3 regions of the Sphingobium wonjuense genome follow, and region 1 is predicted to be linked to each of the others. Evidence: predicted binding sites of a transcription regulator. Region 1 holds the regulator's gene; each other region holds the start of a gene.
The links. Region 1 encodes LexA, which represses DNA repair genes until DNA is damaged. Its sites were predicted from a motif close to GTTCCNCNCTTGTTCT; they were not measured.
Positions count from the first base shown of each region.

Region 1 (10,708 bases):
TCTATATCCGCGACACGTTGAAGCGCAGCGCGCTGTCGGTCGGCCAGAATGACGGCCAGATCCAGGGCGCGGACTATATGACGCAGAATACCGCCTGGTACGAACGGCAGCTGATCGACAGCCATCTGGTCGGCGAGTTCAAGCTGAGCGATGCGCTAAGCCTCGACATGCGCGGCGGCTTCTCCAACTCGCAGCGTGAAGCGCCCTATGAGCGCGAATTCGTCTACGTCCGCACCAACCGCGCCCTGACCGAAGACCCGGTCGGCAACCGCTTCATCAACGCGCTCAATCGCCAGCGCGGCGACGCCTCGACCACGTTCAGCGACCTCAATGAGGATCTCTGGTCGGCGGGCGCGGACCTCAGCTACAAATTCTCGCCGGACTTCACGCTGACGGCAGGCTATGCCTTCACCGATACCAAGCGCACCTCCTCGCGTTATGAACTCCATTATGACGCCACCAACCTGCCGCTCGCCGTGCAGCAGTTGCGGCCCGACTATCTGACGTCGGACGCCACGATCCAGCTGTACGACATCAGCCTGCTGGAGTTTTCGGGCAATTACCCGGTCTATGACGCGGCGATGCGCGTCCATGCCGGCTATGCGCAGGTGCAGGCGCAGGTCGTCCAGGGCCTCAGCTTCAATGCGGGCGTCCGCTATGAAAAGGGCGACCAGTCGGTCACGGGCGTCGACGTCTACAATACCGGCATCACGCCCTTCAACCAGATCAAGAAGGATTACTGGCTCCCCGCCGTCACCGTCACGCTCGAAGCGGCGAAGGGCCTGCAATTCCGCGCCAGCGCGTCGAAGACCATCGCGCGCCCACAGTTCCGCGAACTCATCGCCCAGCCCTATCTCGACACCGACTCCAACCGTTTCTTCCGCGGCAACCCGTTCCTCAAGGACAGCCAGCTGTGGAACGCGGATATCCGCGCCGAATGGTATATGGGCCGTGACGAGCGGCTGATCGGCGCGGCCTTCTACAAGAAGATCGACAATCCGATCGAAACCTTCACCACCATCAACGACACCTATAATGTGACGACCAGCTTCGCCAACGCGCCCGAAGCGACGCTTTACGGGTTCGAACTGGAAGCGCAGAAATATGTGCCGATCGACGGCTGGGCGAACTCCGATTTCTTTGCGACCCGCCGCATCGCGCTGATCGGCAACTATACCTATACCCAGTCGAAGCTGAAGGTGAAGGACGGGGACACCACCATTCCCTATACCTACACCGCAGGCGACCTGCCCGCCGCGTCGGACTATTTCCTGAACGGCGTGCCGCTCACCGGTCAGTCGGACCATCTGGTCAACCTGCAACTGGGCCTGGAAGATACGGAAAAGCTGTCGCAGCAGACGTTGTTGCTGACCTATGCCAGCGACCGCGTCACCAGCCGTGGTCCCAACCTGCAACCCGATATCAAGGAACGGCCGGGCGTGCAGCTGGACTTCGTCGCCCGTCAGGGCGTGAAGCTGCCCGGCGGGATCAACAGCGAGTTCAAGTTCGAAGCGCGCAACATCCTGGGCCGCAAGTTCCAGGAATTCCAGCAGGCCGGGGACAACCGGGTCTATTATAACCGCTACAAGATCGGCACGACGATCGCGGCCTCGATGACCGTCGCCTTCTGACGCACGCCGACCAGCTTCGGATTAATGAAGATAAGGACAAGCCTGCGCCGGGGAACAGTAAGCACTGGCCCGGTTATTCTATGTAAAGACATGCAAACGGCCGGGGCGACCCGGCCGTTTTGCTATCCACAAAAACGAAGAGGCGCCGCCCTTGCCGGACGACGCCTCCTCGGCTCCCTGCACCTTTTCGGGTGAAATCAGCGCATCGCATAAGCCGGGTTCAGGCGACCCAGCCCCCGCATCGCCACATCGCGCGACGATTCTTCATTGCCGTTAGCCAGCACCAGCGTCACCTCGGGCGCGAAACGCGCCGAACGATAGGCTTCGCGCGCCTGAGCCATCTTGCCCTGACCCGCATAGGCGTTGCCCAAATTGATCAGTCGCGCCGGATCATTCTCGCCATAGACCGGCATCGTCGCCAGCTTGCGTTGTGCATCGGCGAAGCGCCCGGCGGTCAGCGCCTTGGCGGCCAGCTGGCCATCGGCCACGCCTACCACGACCATCTCTTCGGGGGCCGCCTGAGCGATGCCCGGCGCCATGGCGGCCAGCACCAGCCCTATCATTACAGCGGCCTTCGTCATCTCCCGATCTCCTGAAAAAACTTCCTACGATAGCGAGAAGTATTTCATTTAGATGACATCAGAACAAGAGCGCATCTCACACGGAGAAAAGACTTTCTATCTCAATATATCAATAGGTTATGATTTTTACGCGATAATGTCATAAAAGCGTAATCGAAAAAACAGGTCAAATGCCTTTCGATTCGAATCATACGAATTGCATCCGCGGACGACGCAAGGACGCGCCGGATACGCATATTTTCGATGCATGGGATAAGGGTCCGGAGGCTTCTGTTGCCCGGCGCCTCCGGGGGCCGCTGAATTCCCTTCTGTTGCCCGGTGGGTTCAACCGCGCTATTTTAGAGTAATGTCAGGCCGTGAGGCCCTCAATTACGCTGCAATGGCGAGTGCTTCGTTATCGTTGGCACTTGTGAGTTTTGCACAGTTTAACGGCTTACACGGGCCGGGTAAAAATATCGCCTTTGAACACACGTCGATCCTAGTTCGGCCCCGTCAGACGCCCCGTAACGGACTGGCCGTCGCGGGACATGTGGTGGAACCGCCGGGTACTGCCCCCGGGTCCGCTGCGTCTATTATACGACACAATTTATCACCATAGCCGGGCGAACCCGGCCCGACCCATATGGCCCGGTCCGCATCCTTTTTCAAGTCATGGACTTACAGGACGCAGACGGCGATACAGCAACCCATGTGCATCATGGCCATGGCATGGGCGGCCCATCCGCGCTGGCGGCTGATCCTGATCGGCAATCGCGACGAATATCATGCGCGCCCCGCAGCACCGCTCGCGCGCTGGAATGATCGCCCCGGCCTCATCGCCGGGCGCGACCTGCAATCGGGCGGCACCTGGATCGGCGTGTCGGAAGCAGGGCGCGCGGCGATCGTCACCAACTTGCGCGGCTATGGCGCGCCCCGGCCCGACCGGGCGTCGCGCGGCGCGCTGGTAACCGACCTGCTGGCCGGAGACGGAGACTATGCCGACATTGCGCAGGCCGCGCTCGCCGATTTCAACCCGTTCAACCTGATCGCGATAGAGGGCGACCGCGCCCACTTCCTCACCAACCGCCCCGAACCGCTGCGCACCGCGCTGACGCCGGGGCTTTACGGCCTGTCCAACGGCGCGCTCGATGCGCCCTGGCCCAAGACGCTGGCGCTCAAGGCGGCGCTCCTGTCCTGGTTGACGCAGGATGCGCAGGACCCCGCCCTGCTGTTCGATCCGCTGCGGCAAGAAACTCTGCCCACCGCCGGCATCGCGCCTGCCCTGCCCTCCGACGCGCCGGACGAAGCGGCCGCCTCGCCCATCTTCATCCGCAACCCGCTTTATGGCACCCGGTGCAGCACCGTGATCGCGGTGGATCGGCACGGGCAAGGCTGCATCCTGGAACGACAATTCGACCGCGACGGCGGTCATGCGGGCGAGACCGCTCTCCGTTTCGCATGGTGACAGACGGCGATCATTGGCAGCCATTCGAACTGCATGTTATGCTCCCTGTATGAAAGCTCGTCTCTTCATGCCCCCGGTGATCTTGGGCCTGCTGCTGTTGCTGATCGTCACCACGGGCGACGCGCTGTTGTGGAGCGTGCCGCATGCGCTGGATAAATTGCCGCCCCGGATATTGACGGTCGCCGTCCTCACCGCCCTCTGGCTGGTGCATCGCTATAGACGGGCGACCCGCTGACGCGCCATGCGCGATATCCCCCACTTCCCCCCGCGCTGATCCCGCGCTAAGGCCTTGCCCATGATCCTCGTCATCGACAATTATGACAGCTTCACCTGGAACCTGGTCCATTATCTGATGGAACTGGGCGCTGAGGTGGAAGTCGTCCGCAACGACGCCATTTCGGCGGGCCAGGCCCTGTCCAGCGGCGCGAAGGCGTTCCTGCTGTCGCCCGGCCCCTGCACCCCCAATGAGGCGGGCGTCAGCCTGGATCTCGTCGCCGCCTGCGCCGATGCGCACGCGCCGCTGCTGGGCGTGTGCCTGGGCCATCAGGCGATCGGCCAGCATTTCGGGGGCAAGGTCGTGCGCGGCGGGCTGATGCACGGCAAGACATCGCCGGTCACGCATGATGGCACCGGCCTGTTCGAAGGCCTGCCTTCGCCCTTCACGGCGACCCGCTATCATTCGCTGATCGTAGAGGACATTCCCGATACGCTGGTCGTGAACGCCACCAGTGAAGACGGCTCCGTCATGGGCTTCCGCCACGCTACGCTGCCGATCCATTCGGTGCAGTTCCACCCGGAAAGCATCGCCACCGAATATGGGCATGACATGCTGGCGAATTTCTTGCGCCTAGCGGGCTTGCCGGTACGGACGCGTGAAGCGGCCTGACCTGTCCTATCGGGCGGGTTCGACCTATCCTGCGCCAGTCGCTTCCCGAATGTTGCGGGAATAGGAAATCAAATTTCAGGATGTGCGGGAAAAGTGCGAAGTTAAGCGGTGACACCCCCTCGACTCCGCCGCCCCCCGCCGATTAAGGCGACGCGATGAACCGCCTGCCCGATCCTTCCTCGCCGCTGTCGGCAGACGCCGCCGCCCAGGCGTTCGACCTGCTGTTCGACGCCGACCTGACAGACGCGGACATCGCCGCCTTCCTCGTCGCGATGGCCCGGCGCGGCGAAACCGCAGTGGAGATCGCTGCCGCCGCCCGCGCCATGCGCGCCCGCATGATCTCAGTTACCGCCCCTGAGGGCGCGATCGACGTTTGCGGCACCGGCGGCGACGGGCATCACACGCTGAACGTCTCGACGGCTGTATCCCTCGTCGTCGCAGCAGCGGGCGTCCCGGTCGCCAAACATGGGAACCGCGCCGCATCGTCCAAGGCCGGTGCTGCCGACACGCTCGAAGCGCTGGGCCTGAATCTCGACAAGGCCGCCGCCACCGCCGAAGCGACGCTGGCGGACCTCGGCATCTGCTTCCTCTTCGCCCAAAATTATCACCCCGCGCTCAAACGGCTCGGCCCGATCCGTCGGACTATCGGGGAGCGCACGATCTTCAACCTGATGGGCCCGCTCGCCAACCCCGCCAACGTCCGCCGCCAACTGGTTGGCATCGCGCGCCCGGCCTATGTGCCCATCTATGCGCAGGCGCTGGCGGAACTGGGCGCGGACCGGGCGATGATCGTATCGGGCGACGAGGGGCTGGACGAACTCTCGCTGGCGGGCGGCAACGACGTTGCCGAAGTCTCGGCCGATGGCGTCATCGCGATGCGGCGTCTGAGCGCTGCGGACCTCGGCCTCTCCACCCACCCGGTCGAAGCCATCCGGGGTGGCGATGCCGCCCACAACGCCGCCGCATTGCGCGCCCTCTTGCTGGGTGAGGAAGGGCCGTATCGCGACGCCGTGCTGCTGAACGCCGCCGCCGCCCTTGTCGTGGCCGACGCGGCGCACGACATGCGCGAAGGGGTGGAGGAAGCCGCCGAGACCATCGACCGCGGGCTTGCCAACGCCCTTCTGAATTGCTGGATTGCCTATTCATGACCAACAAGCTGATCGAGATTTGCGATTTCAAGCGGGAGGATGTCGCCCGCCGCCGCGCCGCGACCACTGTCGCATCGCTTCATGCCCGCGCCAGCGAGCAAACTCCGCCGCGCGGCTTCCGCCAGGCGCTGGATGCCGCGGCACGCTCGGGCTTCGGCCTGATCGCCGAAGTCAAGAAGGCCAGCCCCTCCAAGGGCCTGATCCGCGCCGACTTCGATCCGCCCGCCCATGCGCAGGCCTATGCGGCGGGCGGCGCAGCCTGCCTGTCGGTCCTGACCGACGAGCCCTATTTCCAGGGCCATGACGATTATCTGATGGCCGCCCGTTCGGCCTGCGCCATCCCCGTGCTGCGCAAGGATTTCATCGTCGATCCCTGGCAGGTGCTGGAAAGCCGGTCGCTGGGTGCCGACGCCATCCTCATCATCGTCGCCGCGCTGGACGACGGGCAGATGCAGGAAATCGAGGATGCGGCCCTGGGCCTGGGCATGGACGCCCTGATCGAAGTGCATGACGAAGCCGAACTGGAGCGCGCCCTGAACCTCCGCTCGCGCCTGATCGGCGTGAATAATCGCGACCTGCGCGACTTCTCCGTCGATTTCGCCCGCACCTATGAACTGGTGGGCAAGGCGCCCGAAGGCTGCACTTTCGTCGCCGAAAGCGGCCTAACCAGCCATGCCGACCTGACCACCATGGCCGATCATGGCGTGCGCTGCTTCCTGGTCGGCGAAACCCTGATGCGCCAGGCCGATGTCGAAGCGGCGACCCGCAACCTGCTGACGGGGCAATGACGGGTCTTACCCATCTGGACGAAGACGGCGCGGCGCGCATGGTCGACGTCTCGGCCAAGGCGACGACCGCGCGCGAAGCTGTCGCCTCCGGCCGCATCGACATGCGCGGCGACGCGGCGAAGGCGATCGCCGACGGTTTGGTCAAGAAGGGCGATGTCCTCGCCGTGGCGCGGGTGGCGGGCATCATGGCCGCCAAGCGCACCGCCGACCTCATCCCGCTTTGTCACCCGATCGCGCTCAGCGCCGTGACGGTCGATTTCGATCTGGACGATAGCGGCGTCACCGTGACCGCCACGGCCCGCACGGCAGGCCAGACCGGGGTGGAAATGGAGGCACTGACCGCCGCCTCCGTGGCCCTGCTCACCATTTACGACATGGCCAAAGCGCTGGACAAGGCGATGGTCATCGGCGGTGTGCAGCTGGAGGCCAAGACCGGCGGCAAATCCGGCGATTGGCGCCGCGCTTCATGAGCCTGCTGCCGGTCGCCGAAGCGCAGGCGCGCCTGTTCGCCCTCGCCACGCGCCTGCCGGTCGAAACGGTTCCCATCGCCGACGCGACCGGCCGCTGGCTGGCGGACGATCTGCTCGCCATGCGTGACCAGCCCTGGGCCGACCTGTCGGCGATGGACGGCTATGCCGTGCGCGCGGCCGAACATCCCGGCCCGTGGCGGGTGACGGGGAAAAGCGCGGCAGGGGTTGCCGCGCCATCGCCGCTCGCCCCCGGCGACGCCTGCCGCATCTTCACCGGTGCGCCCCTGCCGCCGGGCGCGGACGCCATATTGATCCAGGAAAACGCCATACGCGCGGGCGACCTTCTGACGGCCAGCGACGATCCCCTGCCGACCGGTAGGCATATCCGCGCCGCCGCATCCGACTTCGCGCGCGGTTCGGTCTTGCTCGACGCGGGCAGCCACCTTGGCCCGGCGCAGGTCGCTCTCGCGGTGCTGGGGGGGCATGGCACGGTGCCGGTCCGCCGCCGTCCGCGGATCGCGCTGCTATCTACGGGCAATGAACTGGTGCCGCCCGGCGCGCCTACCCCGCCCGGCTTCCTCCCCTCGTCTAACGCGCCGATGCTGGCGGCGCTGCTGGCGGCCCTGCCCTGCGACGTGATCGACCTCGGCATCGTGCCGGACGATATGGACGCCATGGTCGCCGCAATGGAACGCGCCGGCAGCGCCAATGTCATCGTCTCGACCGGCGGCGCGTCCGTCGGCGACCATGATCTGGTGCGCCCCGCTTTCGTCCGCGCTGGCGGGACGCTCGATTTCTGGAAGATCAGGATGCGGCCGGGCAAACCGCTCATGGCAGGACGATTGGGCGACGCGATGTTCCTTGGCCTGCCGGGCAACCCTGTCTCCGCCTTCGTGACGGCAACCTTGTTCCTCCTGCCACTCGTCCGCCATGTCGGCGGCGCGACCCATCCGCTGCCGCTGGCGACCGACGCATCGCTGGCCTCTCATCTGCCTGCCACGGGCGACCGTGACGACTATCTGCGCGCCTGGCGTGCGCCTGATGGCATTGTGTCGGTAACGTCGCAGGATAGCGCCGCCACGGCCGCCATGGCGAAAGCCGATTGCGTGATCCTGCGCCCTGCCGGATCGCCACCCGCACAACCAGGAACACGCGTCGTCATCCTGCCGCTATGATGTGTTCGGGAGTGCTTGACTAACCTTCATCTGTTTCCTATGCGTTCCTCATACGTTCCACGGAGGACCGCGATGTTGACCCCCAAGCAGCAGGAATTGCTGAGCTTCATTCAGACCCGATTGGACGAAGGCGGCGTGTCGCCCTCGTTCGAAGAAATGAAGGATGCTCTGGATTTGCGGTCCAAGTCCGGCATCCATCGCCTGATCAACGCTCTGGAAGAACGCGGCTTCATCCGCCGCCTGCCCAACCGTGCCCGCGCGCTGGAGGTGTTGAAGCTGCCCGACGCGATGCATCGCCCGCCAGCACCCGTGATCGCGCTCAAGCCCAAGGCTGCGCCCGCCATTCCGATCGCCGCCAATGACGTGATCGAAATCCCGCTGCACGGTCGAATCGCGGCCGGCGTCCCGATCGAGGCTATGGAGGGGCAGACGATGCTGTCCGTCCCCGCCGCCCTGCTGGGCGCGGGCGACCATTATGCGCTGGAAGTCTCGGGCAATTCGATGATGGAAGCGGGCATACTCGATGGCGACTTTGCGCTCATCCAGCGTACCGATGTCGCTCGCGAGGGCCAGATCGTCGTCGCCCTGATCGACGAGGCGGAAGCGACGCTCAAATATTTCCGCCGCGAAGGCAGCCGGGTCCGGCTCGATCCGGCCAACAGCGCCTATGAACCCCAGGTCTATGATCCACGGCAGGTCCGCATCCAAGGCAAGCTGGCGGGGCTGCTGCGCCGCTATAATTGAGGCTTTGGTCGCCATGGCCTGCGAACGGACCGAACTATCCACGGATGCGCGTCACCGGGCGTGTGGACGGTGTGAACTTCGCCACTATCCAGGCTGATCGACAGCCCGCCGGTGCGCGCCAGCAGCCGACGGTCTATCTTCATCCAGCGCGGGCTGCACCAGCGTGGCAGGCGGCGATCGCTGACGACGATGTCCGCCGCCGCGCAATCGCGGGCGAAGTCGCGCCGCGCGACCAGCGCATCGCTGCGGGTGAACAGCAGCCGCCATGGTCGCCCTTTTCTATCGGTCAGGCGGACAGCGCACAGATCGCGGGAACATCGCGCGTCCGGCAAATCCGCGATCGCCGCCAGTTCGCCATCATAACCCGCGCTTTCGGACAGGACATCCCGCACATATTCGCCCGCCCGGTCGCGCAGTATGGCCATACCGTCACCCGTTCGCACCGCCACATGCCGCCCGTCGCCCGTCACCAGAATATCCGGCGGCGAAGCCACAAATGTCGCGACCACCCCGATCAGGACCGGCCCAGCGCCCAGCCAGCGCCATCCGGTTCGCCACAGCAGGCACCACAGCAGCCCGACGACCGTCAACCCGAACAACGCCATGCCCATGGTCGGCGCCAGCAGGCTCGCCATCGGACTGGCGGCGACGCTGTGGGCCAGAAGCAGCAACAGGTTCAACGCCTGCGCGGTCAGCCACCAGGCAGGCGCACCCAGGCCCACGACATCCAGCAGCAACGCCAACGCTTCCAGCGGCATGACGACGAAGGTGGTAAGCGGGATCGCGATCAGATTGGCGAATGCACCCAGCAGGCCCGCCTTATGAAAATGGAACAGGGCGATGGGCATCAGCACCAGTTCGACGGCAATGCCGGTCGCCAATGTCACGGCCAGGGCGCGCCCGATCTTGCGCGCCAGATCTTCATCCCGCGCCGCAGCGAAGGCGCGAAACCGCGGATGTTCGGCGAGCGCCACCAGCGCGGTGACGGCCGCGAAGCTCATCTGGAAACTCGGCCCCGCCAGCGCTTCGGGCCATAGCGCCAGTACCACCAGCGCGCCGGTCGCCACCAGGCGCAGCGTCACGGCATCCCGGCCCATCGCCAGTCCGCCCAGCACCAACAAGGCAGCAACGCATGACCGCACCGTGGGAACCTCGGCCCCGGTAGGTGTGGTTAAGGCCTATGGTTAATGCCGAACAAGGGCCAGCATTAGCGAACGAAACATCCTGTTCACGATCTTTGGGTATCATCGCACGGCAATCGTTCCGTAGGTATCTGTAATGCTATCATACATCGCATTTGTTCTGGCAGCAGCCACTTCAGACATAACCGTGGATGAGCCAATCACCCGCATGTTTGGAGCGGTGACATACTCCGAAGCGATATGTGAAAATCATCGTCAAAGGCATTGCGAGAACAAAGACACGAGGGTCGGCATTTCTGCCCCTCCGTTCTACATCTACGACATCGGACACGAACTGATCGTCATCCACAAGAACGAAAAATGTATCGGTCGATACTATGTCTCTTATGACGATTTGCGGACCAAAAAGTCATTATCCAAAGTGCTTTCGACCGAGAGCGGCTGTTCAAAGCAACAAGGAGGACAGGCAGGAGGAATAAGCTCTCAACTGGACGACATTTTTGCCGCCGCAAAATACATGAGAGAGCGGGCATCGGTCATTTTCGGTCCGATCGAAAAGCGTTGCAAGGTAAAGCGAGACAAAACGGGCTGGCCCATCAGTTCAACGTGCTGAATGCCATTCTGCCCTAAAATCGCTCAAAACTGCGGATAAATCAGGGTTTGACTCCTATAACGCGCTTGTCAGCAATGTATAACCGA
Region 1 covers NZ_JAYKZY010000002.1:1,827,983-1,838,690, forward strand. Annotated here, with positions in the region: gene U5A82_RS12835 (TonB-dependent receptor domain-containing protein) at 1-1,631, shown strand, start outside; gene U5A82_RS12840 (tetratricopeptide repeat protein) at 1,829-2,212, opposite strand; RNA gene ssrA (transfer-messenger RNA) at 2,510-2,864, opposite strand; gene U5A82_RS12850 (NRDE family protein) at 2,901-3,656, shown strand; gene U5A82_RS12855 (hypothetical protein) at 3,706-3,891, shown strand; gene U5A82_RS12860 (anthranilate synthase component II) at 3,952-4,542, shown strand; gene trpD (anthranilate phosphoribosyltransferase) at 4,698-5,690, shown strand; gene trpC (indole-3-glycerol phosphate synthase TrpC) at 5,687-6,478, shown strand; gene moaC (cyclic pyranopterin monophosphate synthase MoaC) at 6,475-6,948, shown strand; gene U5A82_RS12880 (molybdopterin molybdotransferase MoeA) at 6,945-8,123, shown strand; gene lexA (transcriptional repressor LexA) at 8,196-8,867, shown strand; partial or broken gene U5A82_RS12890 (ComEC/Rec2 family competence protein) at 8,858-10,039, opposite strand; gene U5A82_RS12895 (hypothetical protein) at 10,146-10,622, shown strand; partial or broken gene U5A82_RS12900 (ComEC/Rec2 family competence protein) at 10,683-10,708, opposite strand, start outside.

Region 2 (10,708 bases), 1.6 Mb from region 1:
ATCGCAAAGCCCTGCATGATCCGTTGCAGATCGATTGGGCAGACGTCCGGGCAATAGGTATAGCCGAAATAGACCAGCCGATACTCGCCCCTGAAATCGTCCCACTTGGTCGGCTTGCCGTCCTGGTTGGTCAGGGTGAAGGGCGCACCGATCCGCGCGCCGGTCAATTCACCCTGTTCGCTGTCCCCGCTTGATGCGTTCCCGCCAGCGCCCATATTGCAGGCAGCCAGCAGGGCCAGGACGGGCAGGGCCACACAGGACAGAGCCCGATAAGGCAGGATGGCGGCGGCGGCGTCTTTGTTCATGGCATGGCCAGCCATGCCCTGCTAGGACGCGATTTGCAAATGCAACGGGGCGCATGATGAAGACGAAGCTTTTTTCCACTCTCCTCGGTTCGATGGCGCTGGCGCTGCTGGTCCCGGCGCCTGCGCAGGCGCAATTTTCGGACAATTATAATTTCCTGAAGGCGGTGAAGGACAAGGACGGGCAGAAAGTGACCGACCTGATCCAGAAACCTGGCTCCACGGTGGTCAACAGCCGTGACGTCACCACCGGCGAAAACGCGCTGCATATCATCGTTGCCCGACGCGATTCGAGTTGGCTGTCCTTCCTGCTGGCCAAGGGCGCCAATCCCAACCTGACCGACAATGACGGCAACACCCCTTTGATGGACGCGGTGCAGGGCCGGTTCGAGGACGGCGTACGCACGCTGCTCAGCTTCAAGGCGCAGGTCGACAAGGCCAATGGCAGCGGCGAAACCCCGCTGATCCGTGCCGTGCAATTGCGCGATATCGGCATCGTCCGCCTGCTCGTGGCGCAGGGCGCCAACCCCACCAAGCGCGACAGCATCGCGGGCATGTCCGCGCGCGACTATGCCGAGCGGGACAACCGCACCCCCGGCCTGATCGAAGCGCTGGACGCCGCCAAGAGCGCCGCCAAGCCGACAGGGCCGGTGCAGGGACCAACCTTCTAAAAGGCAGGATGCGTCATTCGGGCCTCGCCTCGATGGCGCAAACAGCTTTACCAGCCCAGTTCCGCCGCATGATCCGGATCGCTGATCGCCGTCAGCCGCCGGGCCGCGCGGCGGGCGAAGCGCAGCGTCTCCGCCTTGCGCCGGGCGGCCGCCAGCGGTTCCACCGGGGCGGGGCGGACCAGTTCGGCATCATATTGATCCGCGACGATCAAGCCGGTGCGGGCGGGCCACAGCGCCTCGCTATCAAAGGGCGACAGGTCGAACCCGGCGGGCACCGCCCAGTAGAAACGGTCGCAATAATCGAAATAGTCGGGCCATTTCATGTCGCCCAACAGGTCCGCCCGGCTGCATTTGATCTCCACGATCGTCAGTCGCCCGGCGCCGTCGATCGCCATGATGTCGGCCCGTCGCCCATTGGGCAGCGGCACTTCCAATATGCCGCTCATGTCGTGGCGGAAAAATAGCCGCAACGTCCCCCGCGCCACGGCCATCGCCGTGCCGTCGGTCAGGGGAGAACAGCCGGTGATCTGGGCGCTTATCATGGCGGCACTTTAGAACAGGAAGAGAACAAAAGAAAAGGCCGATTCGGATATCCGAACCGGCCCACCATTCTCGCCATCGCGAACAGGCGCGTCACCCGCGCCCCACGCTCAGCGATAGAAGATGTGATTGTCGATCATAGCCAGCTTGGCCTTGCCCCAGCCCGGCGAAACGCGGCGGGCGTGGAAGAAGAGCGCGCCTTCCGCGCGGCTGTCCCAGCTGTCGTTCGCCGCGATCTGGGCGATGGCGACGGCTTCGCGCCAGCTGCGGCTTTCGGTGCGGACCGGCGGCATGCCATTGCCGCGCACGAAGCTGAACTGGCTGGGCTGGTAGACGACGCCGCACAGGCTGTTGGCGAACCGGCCCGACTTGGCGCGATTGATGATCACGCGGGCGACGGCCAGTTGGCCTTCCAGGCTTTCGCCCTTGGATTCGAAATAGACCGCACCGGCCAGGCACTGCATGTCGCCGTCCAGCTCCTCGGGCGCGCCTTGGGCGTCGACCAGAGCAGCGAGGCTGTTGGCCTGCGCATCGGTATCGGAAGAAAATTCGGAGTCGGCCCGATGGGCCGATGCCAGCGGCTGCGTGACTTCACGCGGCGCGGCGAAAATGACGGCGGACTGAGCGCCTGTCGCGGACGTTGCGGGGAACGTCTGGGGGAAGGAGGTGGACGTTGCGATCGATTCACCGGCGATCGACATGTCGGATGCAGAGACCGCTGCGGCAGCGGACAGGGCAAAGGCTGCGGCAATCGCAGCTTTCAAACGAAAACTCATTACAACTCAAAAACATGCGGTTCTTGGCCGGAAACGTCGTTTTAACCCATATTCTCTGACGTTCGGCCGCCCCCCGTCTGCGTGTTTACCGGCCCCGCCTCCCGTTGGGCGAACTCGGCAACCTGCGCGTTGGCGTGGGGGGCCTGTGCCGAAACCATATCGGCCTGTCAACGATCAGCAGAGTGTTTCCACGGCAAACCGTTCCGCTTCCGGGACGTCGAGTTCGATGACCCACAGGTCGGGGTCCGACCTGCGTCGCCGCGCGACATAGTCCGCCAGCGCTTGTCGTCCTTCCTCGGGGGCAGGACCACAGCGCATTAACGCATGACCCCCGGCAAAGTTCGATACCCGCTCGAACAGGCCGGTTTCCTGCCCTTTTTCAAGCGCCTGGACGAGAATCACGCCGCTGATGGCGTCGCCCTTGACCAGGATCGTGGCAAAGCCGCCCGCCGCCATAACCCGCCGCCGCAACGCGCCCACCAGCATCGCGCTGGTCAGGCGGGCCGACGGATCGGGGTCAGAAGACATAGCCGGGCAGCGAGGATAGCGGGAATTGCGATCGCATGAACGTGCCGGTGCCACGCCCGACCTCTTCGCCATCGGCATCGATCAGGCTGGCTTCGGCCACGTAGACGCGCCTCTTGCCGCTGATCCATCGGCCTTCCGCACGGATACGGCCCGGCGCAATCGGCCGGGTGAAGAGCAGGTTGAAGGCGGTGGTCAGCAGAAACCGATCGCTGACCAGGCTGTTGGCCGCATAGAAGGCGGCGTCGTCCAGCATCTTGAAATAGACCGTGCCATGCACCGCGCCGGCCGCGTGAAACTGGCTTTCATCGACGTCGAAATCGATGACCGAACGGCCCGCTTCGCTGATGGTCAGTTCCGACCGGAACAGGGTGTTGATCGGGGCGGAGCGATAGAGATTTTCCAGCGCGCGAAAATGCGCCGTCTCTCCGCTCGCGCCCGATGCGCCGTCAGGCTGCGTCACGCGCCTCGCCGCCTGCCAGCAGCGCGTGCAGCGCCTCGGTCGACTGCGCGCCGCGCAGGCGGACCACCTGGCCTTCGTCGCGCAGATAGCGGGACACGCGGGCCAGCGTCTTCAAATGTTCCGCACCGCTGTCGACCGGCGACAGCAAGGCGAAAACGACATCGACCGGCGCATCGTCCACCGCGTCGAACGGCACCGCCGGGTCCAGCAGCACGACCACGCCGCACATACGGGTCAGGCCCGCAATCTTGGCATGGGGAATGGCGACGCCGCCGCCGAAACCGGTCGACCCCAGCCGCTCGCGTTCAAACAGCGCGTCGCCGACCTCGTCCGCGTCCAGATCATAGGCGCAGGCGGCCAATGCGGCGATCTTCTGGAATAATTGTTTCTTGCCGTTCGCCGACAGGCCCGTGGCGAGCGCTTGCGCCGAAACGATGTCGTTGAAGTTGACCATGGTAAATCCGAAACGGCCGAGCTGCGCGGCCAAAATCTTCGCGCTATGCCTCGGGCAGTGAAAGCCCGGCCCCATAAGCCCCCTGCATCATCAGGTCAAGGCGATGGGGTTGGGGAAGGGGGGTGCGGCCCCATGGCGCCAGATGCGCCACAGGACCGCGACCCGTCCATTCTAGGCGCGCGGTTCGACCCAGCCGATCGTACCGTCATGCCGACGATAGACCATATTATAGGCCGACGTACCGGCATTGAGGAACAACAGCGCGTTGGTATTGCGCAGGTCCAGCATCATCACCGCGTCCGACACGCTGGCTTCGGGAATGTCGACGCGGGTTTCCGCGACGATCAGGGGCGCGTCGGCGGCCTCTTCATCCTCCTCCGCATTGCCCGCGAAGATGGTGTAGCCCGCGCCATCGATATCATCAATGCTGTAGCTGCTCGCCCGCTGCGCTTCGGCTGCAACCGCCTGACCATGGCGATCGCGCAATCGCCGCATATAGCGCACCAGCTGCCGTTCGATCTTGGTGGCCGCCTGATCGAAGGCGGGATGCGCCTCCTGCGCTTCGCCCGATCCCTTCAGGATCAGGCCGGTCATGACATGGCAGACGATATCGCAGTGGAAGGCGCCATGGGGTGCCTTACGAAAGGTCACCTGGGCAGAAATCGTGCGGGAGAAATATTTCTCGGCCATGGCCTCCAAACGATCGGTGACATGGCTCTTGAGAGCCTCGCCGGTTTCGACCTGATGCCCGGAAACACGAATATCCATATGCCTTCTCCTTATTTTTGCCCGGCCGCCAGGGAAGCGGCCCGGTGGATATGGAGGCAGGGAAAACCGGCTTGCGACCGGTCGTCTATGCCTCCTGCAACCAGAGCGGCTCTTTCAGCGTCGCGACAAACGCTGCATGCCGCTCCAGTTCCTGCGCGCTGGCCGTAAAGACCCGCGCAGGCCGCACAGGGCGAACCACGGTGGATGCCGTCAGTTCCGCCCCGACGATCTCTTTAGCCTCCTCCTGTGCCAGACCCAGGCCGATCTGACGGCCGCCGGTCAATTCGATATAGAGCTGCGCCAGCAGTTCCGCGTCGAGCAGCGCGCCATGCTTGACGCGATGGCTGCGATCGATGCCGTAGCGGGTGCAGAGCGCGTCCAGGCTGTGCTTGGCGCCCGGATGCAGGGTGCGGGCGATCGCGACCGTGTCGATCATCCGATCGAGCGACACCTCGCCATGGCCGCACCGCCGCAATTCATGATTGAGGAAGCCGAAATCGAACCGTGCATTATGCGCGACCAGCGGGCTGTCCTCCAAAAAGGCGAGCAGGTCGGCGGCCCCGGTGTGAAACAACGGCTTGTCCGACAGGAAATGGCTCGACAATCCATGCACCGCCTCGGCTGCGGCGGGCATGTCGCGCTGCGGATTATAATAAGCGTGGAAGGTGCGGCCGCTGGGCACGCGATTGATCAGTTCGATGCAGCCGATCTCGACCAGCCTGTCGCCGGATGCCGGATCGAATCCTGTCGTTTCGGTATCGAAAATAATCTCGCGCATCGCCCTCTTCGTTTCGACTCTGTGGGCCAACCCTTATCCACCTGTCTTCGCGCCAAGGCAAGCGACCAGACGGCGCACCTGCGCGCGCGTGTCGGAAAAGGTCGTACCGCTGTGGATGATATGATCGGCCCGGGCGCGTTTTTGCGCGTCGGGGGTCTGGAGGCGCAGGATCTGGCGGAATTTCACCACGGTCATGCCCGGTCGCGCCAACACCCGCCTGCGCTGCTTCCACGCCGGCGCGGTGACGACGATGACGCCATCCACCCGCTTCTGCCCGCCCGTCTCGAACAGGAGAGGTATGTCCAGAATGACGAATTTGCGCGACCGATGCCGCCGCAGGAACAGCCGCCGCGCGTCCTGCACCGCCGGATGGACGATCGCCTCCAAAGCCCGGCGTTCCTGGGGATGGCCGAACACCGCCGCGCCCAGCTTCGCGCGATCGACCCCCTCGCGCCCGGTGGTGCCGGGAAAGCGCGCCTCGATCGCGGGCAACAAGGCCCCACCCGGTCCCTGTAGGATATGCACCTGCGCGTCGGCGTCGAACACAGGCACGCCCTCGCGCCGAAACATGGCCGCCACCGCCGACTTGCCCATACCGATCGATCCGGTGAGGCCATAGACCTTCATCGGGCCTCGCCCCTCAATCGTCGGCCGACAGCAGCAGCGCGCGCAGTTCCGCGTCCAGATCACGCGGTGCCTGCGCGTCGAAGAAGATGTCGAAGGCGAGCGCCGCCTGGCCGATCAGCATCTCCAGCCCGTCGAACGTCTTGAGGCCCCGCGCCTTCGCGGCCTTGAGCAACCCGGTCTCCAACGGCGCATAGACGATGTCATAGACGGTCGCGCCATCGGACAGGGGCGTAAGGTCCAGGTCCAGCACCGGCTGCCCCACCATGCCGAGCGAGGTCGCATTGACCAGCAGGTCGGCGGCCGGCAGGGAATCGCCCATCGCGATCGCGCGACCGGGCATTCCGCCATGATCGAACAGCGCCTGCGCCTTGGCCGGATCGCGCGCCATGATCGTGATGTCGGGCACGCCCAGGCTGGTGAGCGCAAACAGGATGGCGCGCGCCGCGCCGCCCGTTCCCACGATCACCGCGCTACGCCCCTTCCACGTGTCGCGCAGCAAGGGCTGGAGGAAACCGCCCGCATCGGTGTTGGTGCCGATCAGCGGCCCGCCGGTTTCGCTGGCGATGGTATTGACCGCGCCGATCCGCTCGCGCACCCCGCCCGGATCGTCGACATAGTCCATCACCGCGATCTTGTGGGGGATGGTGACGTTGCACCCCAGCCAGTCGGGGTCGCTCCGCCGCATAAGGAAATAGGCCGCCAGTCCCTGCGGCGTCACATGGGTCTTCTTATATTCCGCCTCTATATCCAGCGCGTTCAGCCAGAAATTGTGGATGAGGGGCGATTTGCTGTGCGCGATCGGATCACCGATCACTTCGGCATAGGGGAGGGCGTCGCTCATGCCGCCAAAACGCCACGAACGCGCAGAAAGTCAAGCAAAGGCAGCAGGGGCAGGCCCTGAATCGCGAACTGGCTGCCCTCGACCTTGCTGAAGAGCTGCACCCCTGGTCCCTCGATCCGATAACAACCCACACACCAGCGCAGCTCTTCCCAGTCGGCATCCAGATAATACTCGATGAACGCGTCGGACAAGGGCCGCACCGTCATCGCCGCCCGCTCGACATGGCGCCAGATCGCTTCGCCATGCAATGCGATCACCGCCGCGCTGTGCAGATGATGCACCCGGCCCGACAATAGCCGCAGGATGCGCGCCGCGTCCGCGCGATCGATCGCCTTGTCGATCATTTCGCCGCGCTCTTCGCCATCACCGATGCTGAGCGTCTGGTCGCAGCCCAGCACCAAGGCGCCCGGCACCCGGCGCGACACTTTGAGCGCCTTCAACTCCGCCAGCGCATCGGCCAGGCCGCGCGCGTCCAGCCCGTCGGCGCGCAACGCTTCCTTCGCCGCCTCCTCGTCCACGCCGGGCGACAGCGCCTCGAACGGCACCTGCGCGGCGCTCAGCAGCGCGCGGCGGCTCGCGCTTTGCGACGCCAGAACGATCATGGTTCCACCCCTTCCGCCAGTTCGCGATCGTTGAACAGGTTGATGATGGCGGCGGCCGCCTCCTCGATCGACCGGCGGGTCATGTCGATCACCGGCCAGCCATTGTCGGCGAACATGCGCCGGGCAAAGGCCAGTTCCTCCTGCACCTTTTCATTGTCGACATAGGATGTCTCGGGCGCCTGATTGAGCGAGAGCAAGCGGTTGCGCCGGATCTGGATCAGCCGTTCCGGGCTGACCGTCAGGCCCACGACCATGGGATGCTTCAGGCTATAGAGATTGCGCGGCGGCGGCGATTCCGGGACCAGCGGGATATTGGCGGTCTTGTATCCGCGATTGGCGAGATAGATGGAGGTCGGCGTCTTGGACGCGCGCGACACGCCCGCCAACAGGATGTCGGCCTCTTCCCAATTTTCATGCCCCACGCCGTCGTCATGGGCGATGGTGAACTGGATCGCCTCGATCCGCGCGAAATAAGCTTCGTCCAAAATATGTTTGCGGCCCGGCCGGGTTCGCGTTTCCTGCCCCAATATGTTGGACAGCGCATCGGCCACGCTGTCGAGCGCCGCGACATGGGGCAGGCCCAGCGCGCGGCAGCGCGTCTCCAGCCGTCGCCGCAGCGGATGATTGGTCAGGGTGAACAGCACCAGCCCCGGATTGGCGCTGATCTCCTCCATGATCCGGTCGAGATGGACGTCGGACCGCACCATCGGCCAGAAATGCCGGATCGCCTCGACATTTTCGAACAGGCCGATCGCCGCCTTGGCGATATTTTCCAGCGTTTCGCCGGTAGAGTCGGACAGAAGATGCAGGTGGATGCGCGCCATGGGGATATCTCTGTGGGGTGGCTGTGGATAAAGCAAGGGATGAAATTGGGGATAGAATCCTGCTTTCCTCCCATCCCCAGAGCCGGGATTCTTATCCACAAGCCCCCAACAGACCCCTAATTCCATCCACAGCCTGTGGATAACGGGGATAGTCGAACTGACTCGGACGCCTATCCACGACTCCCCTGAGTCAAGTTGTTGGCAAAAGCGGGCACAGCGCATAAACCCCGCTGCCAACCGACCTACTATCTCCATCATCCTTTGAATTTAAATATTAAGAGAGAATATAGATGAGCCTCGACGCGCCGAGCGACCGCCCAGCCAAGCCGCTCCTGGCCGTCCTCAAGGGCGAACGTCCCGCGGTGCCGCCCCTATGGCTCATGCGCCAGGCAGGCCGCTATCTCCCCGAATATCGGGCGTTGCGGGCGGACAAGGGCGGCTTCCTCGAACTCGTCTATGACAGCGCGGCCGCCGCCGAAGTCACGCTCCAGCCGCTGCGCCGTTTCGGGTTCGACGGCGCGATCCTCTTTTCCGACATATTGATCGTGCCCTATGCGATGGGCCAGGATTTGTGGTTCGAGGCTGGGGAAGGCCCTCGCCTTGCTCCGATCCTCGCACAGACCGACCTGTCGGCACTCACGCCCGATTTCAGCCGCTTCGAGGCCGTCTATGAAACGGTGCGACGGGTGAAGGCGGCGCTGGACCCCTCGGTCACCTTCCTGGGCTTTGCAGGCAGCCCCTGGACGGTCGCGACCTATATGGTGGCGGGGCAGGGCAGCAAGGATCATGGGCTGGCCCGCCGCATGGCCTATAACGAACCCGATCGTTTCGCCGCCTTGATCGACGCGATCGTCGACGCGACGGTCGTCTATCTTTGCGGCCAGATCGATGCCGGGGTGGAAGCGGTGCAGCTGTTCGACAGCTGGGCCGGCAGTCTGTCGCCGCTCCAGTTCCAGCGCTGGGTGATCGAACCCAACACACGCATCGTCGCGCAGCTAAAGGCGCTGCATCCCGCCATTCCGGTGATCGGCTTTCCCAAAGGTGCGGGCGCGAAACTGGCCGACTATGCGGCGCAGACCGGCGTCGATGCGGTCGGCGTCGATGAAACCATCGATCCGCACTGGGCGAACCAGGCACTGCCACAGGGCATGCCGGTACAGGGCAATCTCGATCCGTTGGCGCTGATCGCGGGCGGCCGCGCGGTGGAAGAGGCGGTCGACGCGATCCGCGCCGCCTTCGCCGACCGGCCCCATATCATGAACCTGGGCCATGGCATTTTGCCCGACACGCCCATTGCGCATGTCGAAGCACTGATTAGCTATGTGCGGAGCCAATAGAGTTGTCGCGATTTGACAATGTGGGCCTGCGGCTTTCAGCCATCATACGGCCGATCCGGTTCGACATCGCTCAAAGGGAGTCCTGATCCATGGCCTATCTCGGCGCCGCCTATCTCTGGGTGAAAGCCGCGCATGTCATCTTCGTCATCTTCCTGATGGCGGGGCTGTTCATGATGCCGCGCTTCTTCGTCTATCATCAGGAAACCGTCCCTGGATCGCCCGAGGACCAGCGCTGGATCGAGCGCGAAGCCCGGCTCCTCAAGATCATCCTCAACCCATCGCTGGCGATGGTCTGGCTGTTCGGACTGATGCTGATGGTGGAGATCGGCGCATGGCATTTCGGCTGGTTTCACCTGAAACTGCTCTTCGTCCTCGGCCTGTCGGGCTATCATGGCTGGATTGCGAGCTATGCAAAGAAGCTCGCCAGGGGCCAGCGTGTGCTCGGCGACAAGCAGTTGCGCATGATGAACGAAATCCCCGGCATCGCCGCCGCGGTCATCGTCATCGCCGTGATCGTCAAGCCCTTCTGACCCCTGTCCTACGGATCATTTTAGCTGCTAAATAGTGCGCAGCACTTTTCGATAGGATCGGAGCTGCGCAAGATCATGTCGAAATTTGCGGGAAAAGTGTGAAGTTAAGCGAAATCGACCGCGATATTGTCGATCAGCCGTGTCTTGCCCAGCTTCGCCGCGCCCAGAAGCCGGGCCGGGCGATCCAGCGCCGTCATCGGCTCCAGCGTCGCCGCATCGCACAGCGCGACATAATCGACCGGGTCGAAACCGGCGGCCGTCAATGTCGCCACCGCCTTCGCCAGCGCGCCTGCGACCGGTTCGCCCTTTTCGATCGTCCGCTTCGCCTCGCCCAAGGCGCGGGGCAGGGCCAGCGCCGCCTTGCGCTCCTCGTCGTTCAGATAGGCGTTGCGCGAGGATAGGGCGAGGCCGTCCTCGGCCCGCTGGGTCGGCAGGCCGACGATCTCCACGGCCAGATCCAGGTCGGCAACGAAGCGGCGGATCACCGCCAGTTGCTGATAATCCTTCTCCCCGAAGATCGCGACATCGGGCCGCACCTGGTTGAACAATTTGGTGACGACCGTCGCCACCCCATCGAAATGCCCCGGCCGCGCCGCGCCGTCCAGCCCGTCGCTCACGCCCGCCACGTTGATATTGGTCGCGAAACCGGCCGGGTACATGACCTCCACCG
Region 2 covers NZ_JAYKZY010000002.1:3,456,411-3,467,118, reverse strand. Annotated here, with positions in the region: gene U5A82_RS20980 (SCO family protein) at 1-320, opposite strand, end outside; gene U5A82_RS20975 (ankyrin repeat domain-containing protein) at 362-973, shown strand; gene U5A82_RS20970 (MmcB family DNA repair protein) at 1,021-1,515, opposite strand; gene U5A82_RS20965 (cell wall hydrolase) at 1,624-2,289, opposite strand; gene U5A82_RS20960 (DUF1491 family protein) at 2,464-2,817, opposite strand; gene U5A82_RS20955 (PaaI family thioesterase) at 2,807-3,277, opposite strand; gene U5A82_RS20950 (PTS sugar transporter subunit IIA) at 3,264-3,731, opposite strand; gene hpf (ribosome hibernation-promoting factor, HPF/YfiA family) at 3,903-4,499, opposite strand; gene dnaQ (DNA polymerase III subunit epsilon) at 4,585-5,277, opposite strand; gene coaE (dephospho-CoA kinase) at 5,311-5,904, opposite strand; gene aroE (shikimate dehydrogenase) at 5,918-6,745, opposite strand; gene U5A82_RS20925 (Maf family protein) at 6,742-7,347, opposite strand; gene U5A82_RS20920 (pyruvate, water dikinase regulatory protein) at 7,344-8,171, opposite strand; gene hemE (uroporphyrinogen decarboxylase) at 8,462-9,508, shown strand; gene U5A82_RS20910 (CopD family protein) at 9,598-10,038, shown strand; gene panC (pantoate--beta-alanine ligase) at 10,143-10,708, opposite strand, start outside.
Region 2: a site for LexA is predicted at 1,527-1,542, ahead of U5A82_RS20970 (MmcB family DNA repair protein). Genes of this name have one in related genera too.

Region 3 (10,708 bases), on a different contig from region 1:
TAGTCGGTGCGAGCCATGCGTGGTGAAGCGCCGTCAGACGCGCTCTTGAGCCAGTGCCTCCACAGCAGCATTGACGGGGGCGGTCAGCTCTGTTGCGAACTCCTCTATCTTTTCCCGGCATATTGCCAAAACAGCGTCGGTTACATGATTTCCACGGACGATGTTTTCCTCGCTGATGAGCCGCGCGCGCGCAGGAGCATGTACGATGTCGATCGCAGTCAGCGCGTTCCACAGATTATAGCTGCGGATGCGGTAGCTTTGTCGTGCGTAAGACACAGATTCCAGTCCTGTACGCACCATTTCGTAATGGGCTTAAGTCATGAGGATACGCTTGGATAGGTCCCATTCGGCGTTCACGGCTTGGGATGCGCCTGGCAAAACACTCTTCAGCAGTGCCAGGGCTTCTCTAATTAGGCGCTGCTCCTCTTGCTGTTCACGCTTGCGTTTTTGGTCCTCTAGCCACAGCGTTGCCCACACCGTCAATGCGACGCCGATGACAGCAGCGCCGGCCTGAAGCCATTCGCCGGCAGTGATAGTGGCAAGCCGACCCCATATCGCAGTTATGGGCAGCAGCATCGGCACGAAGACACCGCCGACAGCGCCTGCGGCGAGACATGCAGCGATTTGGGGCGAGTTGAGATTTTTCTTCACACCTCTTCTTCTGTTCGTCCGTTTTGAGATGCAAGACATGTCAGCGATTTGATTTCTCGCCTGCTATCGAGCGACCGGGATTTCCTTGATTTTCGTCGTCCAAGCCGGACTTTTCTGCGAGCGTTTAGTATCGAAGGAACGGGCACCACTTCCCTGAGCCGCCAGGACTATGGTGTTGCGGCCGAAACGCGCGTTGATCCCATCCATCGCGGCCAACAGTCCGGGAGCCTTGGGGTCGGGCACGGCGAAAAGGTCTGTCTGTCCCTTTCCTTCCGGCGTCAGATCCTCAAGCAACACGCCGCACTTGTTATAGACCCCTCCAGGCTGAAACATCGCATCCATCATCTTCCCCGCGATCCCGACGATCACGCGCGGATCGTTAGTCGGCGGTGAGAGGCGAGTTGTTCGCGAGGCCGACGGCGGGTTAGGCCGATAGCGTGAACCATGCGCAAAGGCGATCAAGCGCCCCGCAGCCAGACCCTGCGCTCGTATCTTTTCGGCGGCGCGGGCGGCGCGGCGCGCCATCGCCTCACGCAGTTCTGCCGGATCGGTGATGGGTTCGCCGAATTGGCGTGTGACGGCCGTTGCCTTCAGTGGCTCTGGCGCGATCTTGAAATCGTCGCACTCGACGCCGCCCAGCTCGCGGACGAGACGTTCCAGCACCACCGTACCGACATCGCGAGCAACAGCCGGTGGCAACGCGGCCAGGTCAGCGGTCGTTCTAACACCCAGCGTGCGCAAACGCGCTTCCAGTGCCCCTCCGACGCCCCATACTTCCCCGACTGGCCAGTTCTCGAACAGGCGTCTGCGTAGTTCGACATCATGAAGGTCTACAACCCCGCCCCATATTTTTTCGCTAGCCTTCGCGAGTGCGTTGGCGACCTTCGAGAGCGTGCGCGTCGGGCCGAGGCCGATCCGGGTTGGGAGGCCTACGGAACGGGCGATGTCGTCACGAACCAGGTGTGCCATCTTCACGTTCCCCAAGCCGTTCGGCAGTGCAGGCAAGCGGAAAAAGCTTTCGTCGATTGAATAGATTTCCATCACGTCAGCATGGTCGGCGATCACTGCGTTGAAGCGCCGATTCAGATCTGCATATAGTTCGTAATTGCTCGACCGGATCTGGATGCCGTGGCGCTTGATCCGGTCGCGCATTTTGAAGACTGGATCGCCCATGCGGACGTGAAGCGCCTTGGCCTCCTCGCTACGCGCGATGGCACATCCGTCATTGTTCGACAGGACGATGACTGGCACGCCGCGTAGCGTCGGATCGAACAGCCGCTCCGCGCTCACGTAGAAGTTGGATATATCGACGATGGCCCAAGACATGCGCCTATCGCCGGTAGTCGCGGACGCCGGTTCGCACGACACCCCATATTTCAACACCATCTGCTGGCGTCGGCTCATAGCATTGCAGGCTATTGCGGGCTTCAAGGAGCATGGTGCCGCGGCGGGAAGTAAGCTGGCGGCAGACAAATCCACCATCGACGATCGCGATCACGATATGCCCCTCAACGGGGCGAGTGTCCCGATCGACGACCACGACATCATTATCGTTGATGCCGGCGTCGATCATGCTGCTGCCGCTGATACGGAACACGAAACTCGCGGCCCGATCGAGCCGAAGCAGCTCGATCAGGCTTATCGCGTCATCCTCCCAGTCTTGGGCGGGGCTTGGAAAGCCGGCTCCTGCCGCTCCAACAATGCGAAGGACGGTTCCCTTCGGCACAGCGGCAAGCGGGACCGGCTGCATCGTCGGCAGCATGTATGATTCCCTTCGCGTCTATTATAGCGCGAAATGGAACAAAAGGTGAAAATGTTTGATTTCGGGCGGACCCATTATCCTGATGAGAAGTCTGCTCGGAGCCAGTAATCCAAGGGCTGGAGGGTGGGAAGTTTGCCCTCCCCTGACTTAATTGGCTCCCTATCCCCTGCGGCGACGAGCTGGTGCTCGTGGGGAACTAGCCACGGGTGGATGGTGTCCCAAGCCAATTCCGCTAGCCGTATCGAGCGAGTGGCTATGAACGCTTCATCCCACGGGCCTGTAAAACCGCTGATTGATTGGCACATAGGCAGATATGAGGATTTTCTACCAACTCGGCCGCTCTTTTCCCGGGATTAAAACCAATTGCCTGACCGTCGGAGATCGCCCGTCTAGCTTTGGCAGCCGTATTGGCACCAAACATACGATAGAGAATGCGTTTCTGATCCCATCCGCGATTGGCCAAGATGTCGTTTTCGACCGAGGGAATCAGGACAAAATTTCCAAGGCGCTGAACGGTACGGCGCTCTGCGTAAACATCAACAGGCCATCCCGGGCTGTTAGCCGAGTCTGGAGCCACATGCTCAACGGTCAGAGTATCGTCGTCATCCCATTGATCCCGCGTCAGTAAATTATTGGTCCCGCGGCGTGCCTTCGCGATCAACCCTGGAGCATCATCATCCGGCGCCGCGTCATGCGAGGCAGCGAACAGAAGAAATCGCGTTACCGATTGGCCAGTCTTGTAAATGGCTGTAACACTGGTGTCTCGAACCCAAGTATCACGGTCCAGTCCTTCGGCATCCAGCTTAGCTTGCAACGCCATTCGAAGATTTAGGATCGAAACGGCCCCCCCTGTTTGTCGACCTAATGCGGCGCCCCCACCAATCCCGCGAGACATCAGTTCACGATAGACGCTATCGATGTTTGCCGTGCCTCCTTTGGCGGCACGCCAGAGCATGGAGAAGGCGGCAACTGCCTTAATCGCGGCGAAAAAGTCGCTGGCAGCTGCGTCCTTTTGAGCTGCGCCAGCAGTCTCAAAGGCCGCGTGGAAGCGAGACAGAGGCGCGAGGACAATATCGTGTCGGATTGTGCGTAACGCTTCAAAGCAAAACTCGGCTACCGGGTCTCGGCGAGCTGGGTCTGACAGTAGTTGCGGATTTCGACGCGGTCGGGGCCTCCACGCGGCACCGATGAAATCAGCCGTGGCAGCGAGATGCTTGACGAAGGCTAGCTTTGCTGGGCGAGTACGCGCTGCAGCATATTGATCTCTGAGGTATCGGCGCTGATGGCTCAAATGCTTTTCTAAACGATGGCCATTTTCAGCTAAAGCAAAGGGTATAAGCAGCGAACTTGTTGCTGCCAAACGCTGTTCGGCGTTTTTGAATTGATCAAGAAAAATATGAACTTTATCAATAGAAGATCTCGATGCAGAAGTAAGATACCTCGCTGATGTCTCAAACTCAACGACCTTTGGTTTAAAGGTTTCAAATGCTGTCAATGGTTGGCCTGTAGTGTTCAATGACTCGAACATATCAAATGCGTAATCTTCATTACTAGCATCGATAACTGTGGCCGCCATACGAAAATTCACATATCTTGCCAAAGCAAGTAGACGAATAGTGCTTGCGGCCTCACTATAGTACTCTTTTTCTTCGTCATACAGTAAAAAAGCGCTCACAAGAGGCGCGGGGAGATGGGGCCACAATTCTGCAAAGACCGTTTGTGGGCCGTCTACTATTTGCGTGATAGTAGGCACGGACAGTGTCGGGTGATCAGCGGAGGCGAGCTGCTCGACCTGCTCGGCCAGATTTGTCATCGCGTTGACCAGTGCTTCGTGTCCGTCAATTGCTGATCCGTCTGCGTCGGTACCGTCGTAGACAAAGCCCTCGTATTCCTCGTCTGCACGTTGGGCGTTTTGGTCGTGTTGTATGTAAGTCCAGATTAGCTGAGCGATAGGCGAGCTGTATTTTGCATTATGGGCATATCTGGACCATCGGTCTTCAATAGCGCGGACCATGCGGGGGTAGAGGCGGTTAAGCTCGTTGGATCGGCGCCCTTCGAACTGGAACGTTTTTGCAAGATCATCGAGAAAATCAGCTGCATCGTCCTTGATCGCGAGAACCGCAGGATCGTCAGAACCGTCCATTTCGGCGACGAGTTGGCTTAAACGCTCATGAAAGATGATGTTAAGAATGATGACCGTACAGAGGCGCTGCTGCCCGTCGATGATTGTGACTACACGTCGTGGTAGTTCGCGGTCCAAGGGTGGAGGTGCCGCGACCAGCGTGTTGCCTTCAACAATGATAATTGAACCGAGGAACCTGATTGAGCTGGCGTCCTCGACGAGGCGCTCAAGCCCAAGTGTTGCATCCTCAAGCAGTCGGCCGACATGTCCGCTGTCCCAGGCATATCCACGTTGATAAGATGGGACAAAACATCCTTGTCCCTCAATGGTCAGAAAATCGTACACACTCTGAGATTCTGCGTTGAAAATTTGAGTGATGTTCATCGGCAACGCAGGCTCTCCTGGCACGGGAGAACGCGGCCTTGGTCTCCCTAGGCCGTGAGCTTAACGATGGGCATCAATCAGCGCCAGCCTATAGGCTGACCCCTACCGCAACTACTTGTGGCAGATTACGCAGCCACTTGCTGCCTCATCGACCCCATAGACATCGTCAATCGTGTCACTCATTGGACCCGCTAACGGGTTGATCGGACGCCGTTTCCGCAACCGTTCGAGGCGCTTTTCGTAATCTTTTTCTATCGCATCGACCCTTTTCGGTTCGATCAGCTCAGTAAGACTTTCGCCCTGGCTCCAAGTAAACGGCGACCCACCTTCAAGCGCCGTCTTTTCATAAGCAACAGCTTTTTGAAACTCGCCTGGATGATGCTTAGCTAGCCTAACCCATTCAATTTTCTGCTGAAAGAAGCAAAAAGTGCATCCCGATCGGGACCGCCAGCTATAATATTCCGGTTCCCCTACGTCAGCGTTCTCGAGCAGCTCAATCACGCCAGCGCGGTCAATCCCGGCATCGCGAAGTGGTAGATGCACAAGCATGTTCTCATGTGTCGCCTGATAGCCTTCGCGGGACGGCTCATCTGCACGGATTGCTACATAGGAGTGAATCGTCGTCCCGGCCTCCAGTGCCGGCCTGATCCAGTGCTCCAATGGGCGCAGTTTTAGCTGCCTTGTGCACCACCTTGTACGCGGCGAAGGCAGAAAGTTTCCATATTCATCAAGCCAGAAATCAAAGTCACGGTCTGGGTTGAGCCGCTTGATCGGCTTACCCAAGAAGCCTTCAAGCCGATCAAGGAAGGAATATACCTCGGGCAGCTCCTTTCCCGTGTCCGTGAAGAAATACTCAATGGGCAAATCAGGGCGATGCTGACGCATGTAGACTGCCAGGGCGGCGCTATCTCGCCCGCCAGAGATACCCAAGATATGGCGTTCTTGCGTCATGCAGCCTCCATATCCTGATCGGCCGCCAACGTAGCGACGGCGCGGGCCAGCGCGGCCATTCGTACCCGATCAAGACCATCCTTTTTGCGCAGCGTCTTCAGAACGATCTCTGCCAGAAGCGCGGCATCTGCCTTCTCCGCTTCGGTCAAAACGAAAGACTGAAGAAGGGGGGGCGTGCGAGGATCTACCCCCACAACCAAAGCGAGCGCTTCGGTATTGGAACGCCGATCCCGAACCACGGCTAGGGCCTCCAACTCCCGGAACTGGCGACCGAAACGGGCCATCTGCAGCAATGCCTGCTCTCGATCGCGGTCAGACCACCCGTGGGCAGGCTTGTGGACGAGCACGCTTGCCACCCCTTCAATGTCACCCTCCCCGCCTTCGAACGCTGCTGCCCGCATCGCAAACCCTTCAAATGCATAATCATTTGTGAGGTCTTTGATCGACGCGGCCCGTTCTTGTGCTCCGAGGAAGGTGACAGGATCGACGGCCAGAGCTTTTGCTAAGGTGGTCCGTAGATGTGCTAGGAGCGTTGGATAAGCCTGAGCCGCCTCTTCAAGGGCATCTATCACTAGTTGAGACGTGAGGCGTTCTCCTAGAGCTTGGGGCAGCGCCTCAAACAATAGAGCTTCCGGATCACGGGCTTTCAGCACCACGCTACGCACCTTCTTTGCGTCGGCAGATACCGTGTCAGTTCGCTGAGCGTAGACGGTAAGCCCTTTGAACCTTTGAAAGAGTGCCTGTGCCACGGGGAGGGACGAGCTGCCTCCTTCAAGGCCAAAGTGACGTGCTAAATCGCTCAGGAATGCCGCCTCTTTGGTGGACCGATCAACCCGCTTTATGCGGATCTCAGCAGGCTTCTGAAGCAGCTTATCTACAAAAACGTCATCGAATTCGGTCTGAAATACGCCATCCAGATAGACGGCGAGATGATCTCGGTTGGCCAGCAAAATCGCTAGAGCCAGAACCGGCATGATCCCAGCTTTCATTCCGAAAGGAGGGCGCGCCCACACCGCATAGGCTTCAGCCAGAGAGATTTCTGAAGCATCCGCTAGGATGGACCAGGCTGCCTTGAGCGTTGGTCCGTCCGAATCCGCCTGTGGCTCACGGAAGTCAAAGTGACCCTTCTTGTCAGCGCAATGGATGCCGAAGGGCTTCAGCACAGTCAGGTACAGGCCCATCTCTGCTGGGAAGCCCTCAAAGCCAAGGTTTGGCTCATGAGGGTTCCGAACCATTGCGTAGCCAAGTTCCCGCAACGCCGCCATCGCACTTGAGGACGGACGGTCGCGCTGAAGAAGCTCACTATGGAGTACGGGAGCTTGGGAGTACGCCGTATCAGCCAGAGCGGTAGCAATGATGGAAACTGGCTCTCGCAGCGATTTCGGGGGAGCAGATGCAAGCCACCACCGAGCCCGGTTTAAGGCTGCTTCCAACTCACGGTGCAGAACGTCAACGCTGCCCGCCCGTCGAGCCGCGATTTCACGCCGGGCAATCCTGTCCCCTTCAAGCTGGGGATGGTCCCTAAACACCCGCTCAACGGCGAACAGGTCCGATGCGCTCGATCGAAGGGTGTGGCTATTCGCTGCCCCGGCGATTGCCGCGACAACACCAGCTTTGTGAAGCTGCTTCGCGATCGCTTTGCAGCGACTATCAACATCGGAAGCCTCCAGCGAGCCGTCATTAAGGGCGAGAATGAGCATTCCGCTCCCTCGGCTCCGGCGAGCTGTCAAACGTGCCGCCAGGTCAACAGCCGCATGTTCGCGGCCGAGAAGATAGACGACAACCTCAAATGTTCTGAGGGCACCAGTTTTGAAATAGTGCCGCTTCGCTGTTGCGAAGCCAAGTCCGACCCGCTCAGGGATCAACGCAAGCTCCTCTGAATCCAGCGGGGCAGTTGCGCGGGCGATAGCGTCTTCGAGATCGAAGTCGCTGCCCGCAAACAGAGCATAGCCGCCAAGCCGGGGCTGCCTAATCAAGACGGCCCATTCAACTAGATCGCTGATTGCCTCAGCGCGTTCAGCTGCACTTATGTTTGGTATGGCCGCTGAAAAAACGTCGTCGGCAAGCGCGAGACCTGATCCGTTACGGAAAAACTCAATAACTGCCGCCGCTTTTGTAAGGCGAACGTGAAGAGAATTACCTTTAGCGGCAGCTCGCTCTATTGCTTCAAACGCTAGGCTAAAGCGATTGCCGTCACTTCCATTCGATAGAGCCATCCCGAAATTAGAGGCGAGATAGTCCCATAGACTATCTGGATCATAGGTTTCGTCGAGGCTGCTCGTCGTTTCTAAGAAGTTTTGAAATCCGTGGGGCTCAGCGGAGCTAAGAAAACCAAAGACGCTGCGCTCATTCTGCGCGAAGCGTTGTCGGGAAACCGGCCCTAAAAGCAGTGATGTCACTGGGTTTAGGGGCCACGTCGCTGCAAGAGCCGCCGACAATATCGCTACGTCAGTCGGCTTCCGGTGTGCGATCGCTGTGGCAACAAGATTTGCCTGCTCATTAGCGGATTTCGGTCGATGGGTGCTGGTGATCGCATTGCCCAGCAGCGTCACGGTTTCGTCAGCGCCGGCCAGAAAGGGAATATCCTGATATCTGCCTTGCACCTTCGCCCATTCCTGGCGGGCGTCGCGGCTTGCCCGCGCGACATATTGGTCGAAGGCTTGGTGTAGAATTCCAATGACGACGAGCCTGCCTTGGGAACGCGCACTCAGCTCTGCCAAGTCTTGCAGAAGGTGGATGTCTCCTCCGGCAGACGCCTCATGTTCGAGCAGCTTTCCGAGCTCGTCGAGGATTAGGAAAATGCCGCTGCGCTTTGCGCTTGCTGCCGTCATTAGGGCTTCAATCAGAGCGGCATCGCTCGATACAGCTCGGCTATAGACAGCCTTGCTCCATCGAAGAGCGGCTGAGGCCGCATCCGCAATGGTCTGCCGCAAGCCCATGCGGCTGCCGGTAACTGCGACGATAGCCCAAGGCCCATTCGCTTCGGGAAACGCCTTGGCAAATTCTGCAGTTAGATCGGGGCCGGCAATGTCCCTAGCGATTGCCCTGTTTTCGGGATGCCCAGCAACAAGATTGGCGACAAGCAACGCAGCGCTTGATTTTCCTCCGCCGTATGGCCCCGTCCATGTGAAAGCCCCTTGCTGACTGTCAATTTGGCTTGCCGTCAGTGTTTCGAGGGCCTTTGTGACACTCGCTTGCATGACATAGCCCACCAATGGCGGCGTGCCCTGCAAATCTGCATCTAGGCGTGCGGATCTGGCGAACCGCCGATTGATTTCTACCGTTTGGGAAAGGAGCTTCATGCGGCAATCTGCTCATTAGACATGTACCCATAAGCATGGGCGATAAGGTTCATAGGTTCGACATCATCAAGCCGCTGGATTTGGCGAAGACCGGCGGTATCCGTCCAGCGCCAAGCGCCTCCCGTCACGTCATCGATTCCCATAAGCCGTGTGATGACGCTATCTTCGTCGAGTTTGAAAACGCGGCCCGGCGATCCCGGCGCATAACAAACCTGCTCAGCGGTGATCGCGGTCGAGCCGCCTTTAGCTTCCCAGAATTCTGCAAGCGCATAGGCAAATATGCCATCGGGCAACGTCGGTTTCGGTCCACGCACGAACTCGTGCCAGCCCCCGACCCGAGCCTCGCGGATCAGACCCAACTCAGCCAGTAGGGGTTCAGCAGCATCATCACCAGCGACGCCACCGCGGCGCACATAACTGCGCAGGAAAACCTCAACGTCCCGCTTGAGCGTGTTGGCAGTAGCCCTCCAGCCTCTGGCTTTAACAAGAGCCAGCAGCTCATCAATCAGGTTGCCGGTGTCAAATTCAATCGCTGACAGGACATTGAATGCAAAATAAGCGGTAGTGGTCCACTCCGGATTACTCGCCACGTTCCAATGAGCTAGCCAGACTGTTGCGGGCCTTTCAAGATAGGGGTCAAACCCGTCGTCGGCCAGAACGGCATCACCAAGCCTACTGGGGCGGATAATGCGATCTTCTTCCGCTAAAAATGCAGTGGCCAAACCCCAATAGCGCATGGACACAGCCATGTTGCGACCAACGCCAAAGCGTGCGATAGCTGATTGTTCCTGGAATGTTCCAGAGGGTGCACCCTGCCGAACGGCATCATACGCCTTCTTAAGCCACAGAAGGCGAAGGGGAAATGTCTCGTGGCCGGCGAATTGGCCACGGACGTCTGAATCGGACAGCGCATGCTTCATTCCATCCGATTACATCCTACTGGCGAGTTCGTCCAGTGGGCGGGCTAATGAGTCACAGCAGCAATGAAGTGGGGTAAAAATTTCTCTATTTCATACGGAGTATTATATCTACCAAAGAAAATCCTGATAACTGATCCAGCGTCGCGGGGCGTATTACCCATTGCCAGCAAAACATGCGAGGGCATAACCTGCCCGGAGGTACATGCGGAACCTGTTGATACACTCGCATAAGGCGCGAGCCGTGAGACTATTTCATCCGCTGCGCAGCCTGATATTGAAATACTTAGAGATCCCGGCAGGGTTTGTGCATTACCAGTACCTATGCGAAAACCTATACCTTGGGCGCTAAGCTCCGATTTGAAAACGGTGGCCAGTGTGTGGCCGTGCGCCATGTCATTCTCTAGGCGCTGCCAAGCTAGCGTTGCGGCAGCGCCAAAACCAGCAATTAGGTATACTGGTTCGGTGCCTGGCCGCATCGCCCGTTCTTGGCCACCGCCAAATTGGACAGGGCTTGGCTTTGGCGCACCGTTCGCGACATAGAGGGCTCCCACTCCCATGGGACCGTACATCTTATGTGATGACAAAGACATGTAATTCACGTCGAGCGCGTCCACGT
Region 3 covers NZ_JAYKZY010000003.1:31,999-42,706, forward strand. Annotated here, with positions in the region: gene U5A82_RS21465 (hypothetical protein) at 34-276, opposite strand; gene U5A82_RS21470 (hypothetical protein) at 313-651, opposite strand; gene U5A82_RS21475 (Y-family DNA polymerase) at 715-1,977, opposite strand; gene U5A82_RS21480 (LexA family protein) at 1,982-2,413, opposite strand; gene U5A82_RS21485 (DUF262 domain-containing protein) at 2,667-4,919, opposite strand; gene U5A82_RS21490 (phosphoadenosine phosphosulfate reductase family protein) at 5,031-5,870, opposite strand; gene U5A82_RS21495 (hypothetical protein) at 5,867-9,172, opposite strand; gene U5A82_RS21500 (DUF4007 family protein) at 9,169-10,092, opposite strand; gene U5A82_RS21505 (cysteine desulfurase family protein) at 10,137-10,708, opposite strand, start outside.
Region 3: a site for LexA is predicted at 2,449-2,464, ahead of U5A82_RS21480 (LexA family protein). Genes of this name have one in related genera too.